2 regions of the Paracoccus sp. NIOT.M2S5SZ12 genome follow, and region 1 is predicted to be linked to the other one. Evidence: riboswitches for the same ligand, from Rfam matches in the RefSeq annotation. Region 1 holds a riboswitch; the other holds the start of a gene.
The links. Region 1 has a riboswitch for cobalamin ahead of AC2SGK_RS04960 (DUF1636 family protein). Riboswitches for the same ligand answer to the same signal wherever they lie in the genome.
Positions count from the first base shown of each region.

Region 1 (4,407 bases):
CGCGCAGCACCGAGGCGGGGACGGTGGAGATCTCCTCCAGCCGCGGATCGTCGCGCCCGTCGGCCGGCAGCACGGCCAGCGCGATGCCCCGCCGGCGCGCCAGGTCCTGCACCGAGGCCAGCCCGTAGGGCCAATAGGCCTCTCCTCCGATCAGCCGGATCAGGATGCCGCGCGCGCCCGAGAGCGTGTTCTCGACATAGGTGTCGACCGAGACCGGGTGCCGCAGCGCCACCAGGTTGCAGAGCCGCGTGGGCGGCAGCCCCCCCGCCGCGCGCCGCCAGCCCTCCGCAAAGGCCCCCAGGTCGCTGTCCGAAAAGGACAGGACCACCAGATCGCCGGGCGTCTGACCGGGATCATAGGGGGTGTCGGCCTGCTCCAGCCCGACCTGTTCGCGGAAGATGACATGCATCAGGCGGGCACACCCTCCAGCACGGCGCGGATCGCGTCGGGGTTCACGTCGTCATGCTCCGCGATCACCACCAGGCGCGACCGACGCGGGGTCTGGCCCCAGGGGCGGTCGTACTGGTGTCGCACCCGCGCGCCCACGGCCTGCACCAGAAGGCGCATGGGCTTGCCCGCGACGGCGACATGGCCCTTGACGCGCAGGACGTTCTGCTCGGCGGCCAGACGGGCGATGCGGGCGGAGAGGTCGGCCGGGTCGGTGATCTCGGGCAGCTCGATCACGACGGTGTCGAAATCCTCATGCTCGTGGTCGTCGGCGCCGTCGTGATGGCTGGGGCGGCCGTCCAGGTCGTCCTCGGCGGCCTTGCCCAGGCCCAGGACCAGGCGCGGATCGACCGCGCCCTCGGTCACGGTCAGGATGGGCAGGGGGCGGGGCAACTCGGCCTCGATCGCGGCGCGGGCGGCGGCGACGCCCTGCGGCCCGGCCAGATCGGCCTTGGTCAGCAGGATCACGTCGGCGCAGGCGATCTGATCCTCGAAGACCTCGGACAGGGGCGTCTCGTGGTCCAGAGACGGGTCGGCGGCGCGCTGCGCGTCCACCGCGGCCACGTCGGGGGCGAAGCGGCCCGCCGCCACCGCCTCGGCATCGGTCAGGGCGATCACGCCATCGACCGTGATGCGCGAGCGGATCGCGGGCCAGTCGAAGGCCTTCAGCAGCGGTTTCGGCAGTGCCAGCCCGGAGGTCTCAATCAGGATGTGATCGGGCTTTTGCGGCAGCGCCATCAGCGCCTCCAGCGTGGGGATGAAGTCGTCGGCCACGGTGCAGCAGATGCAGCCGTTCGACAGCTCGACGATGTTCTCGGCCGGGCAGGATGCGTCGGCGCAGCCCTTCAGGATCTCGCCGTCGACGCCCATCGTGCCGAACTCGTTCACGATCACCGCCAGGCGCAGCCCCTGCGGATTGGCCATCAGATGGCGCACCAGGGTCGTCTTGCCCGAGCCCAGAAAGCCGGTGATCACGGTGACGGGGGTCTTAACAAGGTCGGTCATGGTCACTCCTGCGACAGGGTATGCGGGGGGATGCGGGCAAGGCTCTGCTTGCGGAAGATGGCGGGGCGTTCGCGCCATGGCACGACGCCGTCGCCGCTGGCGGCATAGGCGCGGGCGCCCTCGATGATCTCGGCGGCGTCGGCGGGGGTCAGGCGGCCATAGACATAGGACCAGCAGCCCGGCGCCGACAGCGCCACGGCGCAGCCCTGCGAACAGGCCGACAGGCATTCGACGGGGCGCACCTCCACGCCCTGCGGCGCGGCACCGCTCAGCCGCGCATGAAGCAGCGCGCCCGGGCGCGGCGCATCCGGGTCCGCGGCGGGATCGGTCCCCCGGCAGGTGGTGCAGACATGCAGAACGGCGCGCATCGCGGCCCCTTCCCTCCGTTGCGGCGGCATGGGGCATCCGAAAGGGGACGGCACGGGGCATCCGGCCATCACCTGCCGGTCGCGAAACACCCCGTCCGCCCGTCATCATCGGTGCTGGCAGGTCTCCCGGCTTGCGGATTCAGGGTCTCCCCAATGGTCGTCCCACCTTCCCGACCCCGCGGGGCCAGTGGATCGGGCGACCTTTCCGGTCACGGTCGCGGGGGCGGCTGCGCTTGGGGCCCGGCATTCGGCGGACCTTGTCGCATTCCCTCTTCGCCTGTCATAGACAGGAACCAACACGCACCCAACCAACCCCCGCGCCCGCCCTTTGTCAACCGCCAGGAGCGACCCGATGACGCAGACCGACCCGATCGCCGCCGAGGATCTGGCCCGCCACGCCCAGAAGATGGCCCGCAAGAAGGCCGCGCGCGACCGCATGATGCAGACCCGGACCGGAGAGAAGGGCCTGATCATCGTCCATACCGGGCCGGGCAAGGGCAAGTCGTCCTCGGGCTTCGGGATGATCATGCGCTGCGTCGCCCATGGCATGCCCTGCGCGGTGGTGCAGTTCATCAAGGGCGCGTGGGACACCGGCGAACGGCGCCTGCTGACCACGCATTTCGCCGATCTGTGCCAGTTCCACGCCATGGGCGAGGGCTTCACCTGGGAGACGCAGGACAAGGCCCGCGACATCGCCGCCGCCGAGGCGGGCTGGGCGCGCGCGCAGGTACTGATCCGCGACCCGGCCATCCGCATGGTCCTGCTGGACGAGATCAACATCGCCTTCCGTTACGGCTATCTGGACGTGGCGCAGGTGCTGGCCTTCCTGGAGGCCGAGAAGCCGCCCATGACCCATGTCGTCCTGACCGGCCGCGGCGCCCCCGAGGCGCTGGTCGAGGCGGCCGACCTGGTGACCGAGATGACCCAGGTCAAGCATCCGTTCCGCGCCGGCATCAAGGCCCAGGCCGGCGTCGAGTTCTGATCCCGGATCGCGGGCGCGCGGGAAAAAACTCGCGTTCCCGTGAACCGGTGCGGCATCCGAGGGTTGTGTTGCGACATCCATCATGGAGAGACGCCGCCGCATGACCCTGCCGCATCTGCCGCCCGACGCCGCCCTGTTCCTGGATTTCGACGGCTGCCTGGTCGAGATCGCCCCCAGACCGGATGCCGTGGTGGTGACGCAGGCCCTGCGCGACCGGCTGGCGGCGCTGACGCGGCGGCAGGGGGGCGCGCTGGCGCTGATCTCGGGGCGCGACGTGGCGGACCTGCGCAGCCATCTGGGCGGGTTCGAAGGCATCATCGCGGGCAGCCACGGCTCCGAGCTGTCGCTGTCGCCCGGGCGGATCGCGCTGCTGCACGGCGCGGCCTTCGATGTAGCCGCGCTGCATGCCGCCGCCCATGACCGCGCCGCCTCCCATCCCGGCCTTCTGGTCGAGGAAAAGCCGCACGGCGTCGCGCTGCATTATCGCGACGCGCCCGACCTGCGCGGCTATGTCGAGGCGGTGATGGACGATCTGGCCCGCGCGCATCCGCATCTGATGCTGCAACCCGCCAAGATGGCGCTGGAGCTGCGCCCCGCCGGCGTTGGCAAGGACAGCGCCATGGCGCATCTGATGGGCCTGCCGCCCTTCGCGGGCCGCATCCCCGTCTTCGCGGGCGACGACACCACCGACGAACCCGCCATGGCCGAGGCCCAGTCCCGCGGCGGCTTTGCCATCAAGATCGGCGACGGGCCGACCGCCGCCGCCCACCGCCTGCCCGACCCGGCCGCCCTGGCCGCCTGGCTGGACGCCCACCTGACCTGAGGACTGCCCCCGATGCCTGCCCAATCCCGCCTGATCGTCGTGTCGAACCGCCTGCCTCTGGGTGACGACCCGTCGGGCGGGCTGGTCGTCGCGCTGCAGGACGCGCTGAGCGGATCGGACGGCCTGTGGATCGGGTTCTCGGGGCAGGTGACCGACGATCCGGCCCCCGAGCTGCAGGACCATCCCGGCGCGGCCTTCGCGCGGATGTCCTTCGACCTGACGCCGCAGCAGCACGAGGAATACTACCTCGGCTATGCGAACTCGATCCTCTGGCCGCTGTGCCATGGGCGGCCCAACCTGATGCTGATCCGGCCGGAATACCTGGACGGCTATGCGGGCGTGAACGCGATGATCGCGCGGATGATCGTCCCGCATCTGCGCCCCGAAGACCGGATCTGGGTGCAGGATTACCACCTGTTCCCGCTGGCGGCCGAACTGCGCGCCTTGGGGGTGCGGAACCCGATCGGGCATTTCCTGCACATCCCCTTTCCGGGACCCGCCGATTGCGCCGCCCTGCCGAACCCCGCGCAGCTGTTCGACTGGCTGTCGCATTACGACCTGCTGGGCTTTCAGGCGGAACGCGATCTGGGCGCCTTCGCGGAAAGCGCGCGCCAGCTGGCCGATGGAGAGCAGACGGGTCCCGACCGGTACCGGCTGTCGGGACGCGACGTGCGCTGCCGGGTCTTTCCCATCGGCATCGATGCCCGGTCCTTCATGGAGGAGGCGGCCGAGGCTCCCGACAGCGACCGCATGCGCATGCTGACCGGCGCGCGCATGATGAT
Region 1 covers NZ_JBYLFR010000004.1:34,178-38,584, forward strand. Annotated here, with positions in the region: gene cobN (cobaltochelatase subunit CobN) at 1-409, opposite strand, end outside; gene cobW (cobalamin biosynthesis protein CobW) at 409-1,452, opposite strand; gene AC2SGK_RS04960 (DUF1636 family protein) at 1,455-1,820, opposite strand; cobalamin riboswitch at 1,920-2,133, opposite strand; gene cobO (cob(I)yrinic acid a,c-diamide adenosyltransferase) at 2,173-2,802, shown strand; gene otsB (trehalose-phosphatase) at 2,903-3,625, shown strand; gene AC2SGK_RS04975 (alpha,alpha-trehalose-phosphate synthase (UDP-forming)) at 3,638-4,407, shown strand, end outside.

Region 2 (4,407 bases), on a different contig from region 1:
GCGCTGGAGGCCCAGGGCATTCCGACCCGCGTCGTCTCGGTCCCGTCGATGGAGCTGTTCCGCGACCAGGACAAGGCCTATCGCGCCGAGGTCCTGCCCGCCAACACCGTCCGCATCGCCATTGAGGCCGCCGTGCGCCAGCCCTGGGACTGGCTGCTCTTGGGCGAGCGCGGGAACGAGGAGCGCTCGGCCTTCGTCGGCATGGAGGGCTTCGGCGCCTCGGGCCCCGCGCCCGAGCTCTATGCCGAATTCGGCATCACGGTCGAGGCGGTCGTGGAACGCGCGAAAGCGCTTCTGTGACGACCGCCGCGCCCTTGGCCCGACCGGCCCGCTGATGCGCGTCCTGGCGCGCGGCTTCGCGCTGATGGGCCGTGAACGGGACGGGTTGCGCCGTCCCGGTTCGGACCAGGCGCGCGGCATCGCCCTGCTGCTGGCCGCGATCCTGGGCTTCACGCTGATGGATGCGACGGCCAAGCACCTGACCCAGACCTATCACCCGGCGCAGGTGGTCTGGGCGCGCTTCGTGGGCAACCTGCTGATCTTTGCGCTGATCTTTCGCGGCGCGATGCTGCCTTTGCTGCGCACGCGCCAGCCGGGGACGCAGCTTGCGCGCGCGATCATGCAGCTGGGATCGGTGGGGCTGTTCTTCACCTCGCTGCAATATATCGGCCTGGCCGAGGCGACCGCGATCATGGACCTGAACCCGGTCCTGATCACGCTTGGCGGCGCGCTGTTTCTGGGCGAACGCGTCGGGCCGCGCCGCATGGCGGGCATCGCCGCCGCGCTGGTCGGCGCGCTGCTGATCATCCGGCCCGGCATGGGGGTGTTCCAGCCCGCGGCGCTTCTGCCGCTGGCGGGGGCCTTCACCTATGCGGCGGGCGCGCTGCTGACGCGCATCGTGCGTGCGGATTCGGTGGCGACCTCGGTCCTGTGGTCGGCGGTGGTGGGCAGCATCGCCTCGTCCCTCGTGGTGCCGCTGTTCTGGCAGCCCATCGCCGCGGGCGATCTGTGGGCCTTCGCGGCGCTGGCGCTGTTCGGCACCGCCAGCCAGTATCTGCTGGTCAAGGCCTTCAGCGCGGCCGAGGCCGGCGCCCTGGCCCCCTTCGGCTACACCGGACTGATCTGGGCGGGGCTGTGGGGCTGGCTGTTCTTCGGCCAGCTGCCGGATGGCTGGACCATCACGGGGGCGGCGATTATCGTGGCGGCCGGGCTCTATGTCTGGTCCCGCGAGGCCCGCGCCGCCAGGGAGGCACCATGCGCGACGACCGATCCACGCTGACCGACCGGCTGGCCAATGGTGCCTTCCTGGCGATCATGGGGCTGGCCCGGATGCTGCCCTATCAGCGGCGCATCCCGGCGATGGGCTGGGTCTTCGCGCATCTGATCGCCCCGGTCGCGGGCTGGCGGCGGCGCATCCGCGACAACCTCGCCCTGGCGCGCCCCGACCTCTCCCCGGCCGAGGTCGCGGCGCTGGTCCGCGCGGTGCCCGACAATGCCGGCCGGTCCTTGGCCGAAATCTATTCGGGCGACGAGTTCACCGACCGCATCCGCCGCGCCGATCCGCTGGAAGGACCGGGCCTGGCCGCGCTGGAGGCGGCCTTCGACAGCCACCGCCCCGTCATCCTGGCCTGCGCGCATTTCGGCAATTACGACGCGATGCGCGCGGCGCTGTCGGCGCGCGGCTGGCCGGTCGGCGCGCTTTATCGCCCGATGAACAACGAGGCGTTCAACCGCCATTACGTCCCCGCCATCACCGCCATCGCGGAGCCGCTGTTCCCGCGCGGCCGGTCGGGCCTGGCCGCGATGCTGCGCTTCCTCAAGGGCGGCGGCTGGCTGGCCCTGGGGTTCGATCAGTTCGACCGCGAGGGGGCCGAGCTGCGCTTCTTCGACCTGCCCACGCGGACGGTGCTGACGCCCGCGGATCTGGCCCGCCGCTATGACGCGCTGCTGGTGCCGGTCGCGGGGATCCGGCAACCGGACGGGCTGTCCTTCCGCGTCCATGTCGGCAGCCCCGTCGCCCATGACGACTCCCGCGCGATGATGCAGGCGCTGAACGACGATCTGGAACAGCAGGTCCGCCGCCACATGGACCAGTGGTTCTGGGTCCACCGCCGCTGGAAGTGAGCGGGCCTTGCCGCTTGACAGCGCGGCCCCCCATGCGTCAAAAGGACGCCGCCACGGTTCCGGCTTGCCGGATTGAAAGGGAATTCCGGTGCGCCCGTCCGCGGGTCAGGCCGGAGCTGCCCCCGCAACTGTAAGCGGAGAGCGCGGGCCGATCATGCCACTGGAGCCCGCTCCGGGAAGGCCGGCCCAAGCATCGACCCGCAAGCCAGGAAACCTGCCGCGGTCCTCACCCATTTCCGGCGCGGGGCGTGCCAGGAAAGCGGCCGTTCCGCAGCGGTGACACTCACCGCCCCGTCGCCGCGATGCGACCGGGCAGAACTGCGTGTCGCAGGCCCCCGCGCCTGCCTTCGAAAGGCCCGACCGATGCGTCGCCCCCTGTCCCTGCTGGCATTCGCCGCCGCCCTGCCCGCCCTTCCCGCCAAGGCGCAGGAACCCATCCTGCTGGACGAGATCGTGCTGTCCGCGGGCCTGACCCCCCTGCCCGCGGACGCCTATGCCCGCGCCTTCAGCACCGTCACCGCCCAGGAGATCCGCGACCGCGGCATCACCACCGTCCAGGACGCGCTGCGCGCCCTGCCGGGCCTGTCGGTCAACACCTCGGGCGCGGGCCTGACGCAGGTCCGCATCCGCGGCGCGGAGGCGAACCAGACCCTGATCCTGATCGACGGGGTCGAGGCGGTCGGCGGCGCGGACGAGTATTTCCTGTCGGGCCTGGACACCGACAACATCGAGCGGATCGAGGTGCTGCGCGGCCCGCAATCGGTCTTCTACGGATCGAACGCCTCGGCCGGCGTCGTCAACATCATCACCCGCCGCGCGCCGCAGGGCCGCTCCTACGGGGCGACGATCGAGGCGGGCAATGGCGGCGCAGCCAGCCTCAGCGCCGGGCATCGCGGCGAACGCGGCGGCATGCAGGTGATCCTGTCGACGCGCGACGATCTGGGCTATGATCTGTCGGGCAGCGGCGGCGATAAGGACGGGCTGCGCCGCAAGACGCTGAGCGTGACCGGCGATCTGGCCGCGACCGAGGATCTGCGCCTTGGCCTGACCCTGCGCCGCAGCGCTGAACGCATCCAGCAGGACGATGCCGATTCCGGCGCCGCCCGCCCCGAAGACTACATCGTCGATTCGGACATGATCCGCGACCGCGACGAGCTGCAGGCCGGGCTCTGGGCCGAATACGGCGCCGCCGACGCGCGGCTGACGCATCGGCTGGACTGGCAGCAGAGCGTCCTGCGGGAGACACAGGACGCCGACCCCGAGCAGCGCGGCGAGACCCGCAAGCTGAAATACCGCGCCAGCCTGGGCCTGGACGGCGCGGCGTCCGAGGCGCGCCACCTGCTGAACCTCCTGGCCGAACATCAGCGCGACGAGAACACCACCGCCCCCGGCCAGTCGCGCGAGATGAGCTCGGTCGCGCTGGAATACCGCGCCTTCCTGGACGGTGGGGTCAGCCTTCAGGCCGGGCTGCGCCATGACGCGAACCGGGTCTTTGACGATTTCAACAGCTGGAACGTGGCGCTGGACTGGCAGATCCCCGACCGGCCCTTCCGGCTGCATGCCTCGGCGGGGACCGGGCTGGTGAACCCGTCCTTCTTCGAGCTTTACGCCGATCAGAGCTTTGGCAGCGTCGCCTATCGCGGCAATCCGGATCTGCGCCCGGAGCGCAACCGCGGCTTCGACATCGGCGTCGAGGCGCAGCTGCCCGGCGGGCGCGGCAGCATCGACGTCACCTATTTCAACGAGACCTTCCAGGACGAAATCGACATCGTCGCCCTGCCCACCCCGGACGGATCGCTGCTGTTCTCCTACGCCAACCAGGCCGGCGACAGCCCGCGCGAGGGGGTCGAGGTCAGCGCCCGGATCAACGCGTCCGACCGGCTGAGCCTGTCGGGCAGCTATACCTATCTGGACGCGAAGAACCCCGACGGCTCGGCCGAGGTCCGCCGCCCCCGGCATGAGGCGGGCCTTTCTGCGACGCTGGCCATCCTAGACGGGCGCGGCACGATCAGCGGCGATCTGCGCCATGTCTCGGGCAATGTGGACACGCGCTTCTTCGGCGATTTCAGCGCGGGCACGTTGCCCGCCTTCACGGTGGCAAACCTGGCCGCGGGCTATGACGTGACGCCGAACGTCCGCGCGGTCGCGCGGATCAGCAACCTCTTCGACACGGATTACTCCGAGAGCTGGGGCTATCCCGCGCAGGGCCGCACGGCCACCATCGGGCTGCAGGCGCGCTGGTGATCCGCGCGTCGGCCCTGCTCCTGGCGCTGGCGCTGCCGG
Region 2 covers NZ_JBYLFR010000007.1:83,164-87,570, reverse strand. Annotated here, with positions in the region: gene tkt (transketolase) at 1-300, shown strand, start outside; gene AC2SGK_RS08330 (DMT family transporter) at 335-1,279, shown strand; gene AC2SGK_RS08325 (lysophospholipid acyltransferase family protein) at 1,255-2,124, shown strand; cobalamin riboswitch at 2,162-2,360, shown strand; gene AC2SGK_RS08320 (TonB-dependent receptor plug domain-containing protein) at 2,488-4,368, shown strand; gene AC2SGK_RS08315 (ABC transporter substrate-binding protein) at 4,365-4,407, shown strand, end outside.
Region 2: linked by a shared signal. The riboswitch ahead of AC2SGK_RS08320 (TonB-dependent receptor plug domain-containing protein) and the one ahead of AC2SGK_RS04960 (DUF1636 family protein) in region 1 are both predicted to bind cobalamin.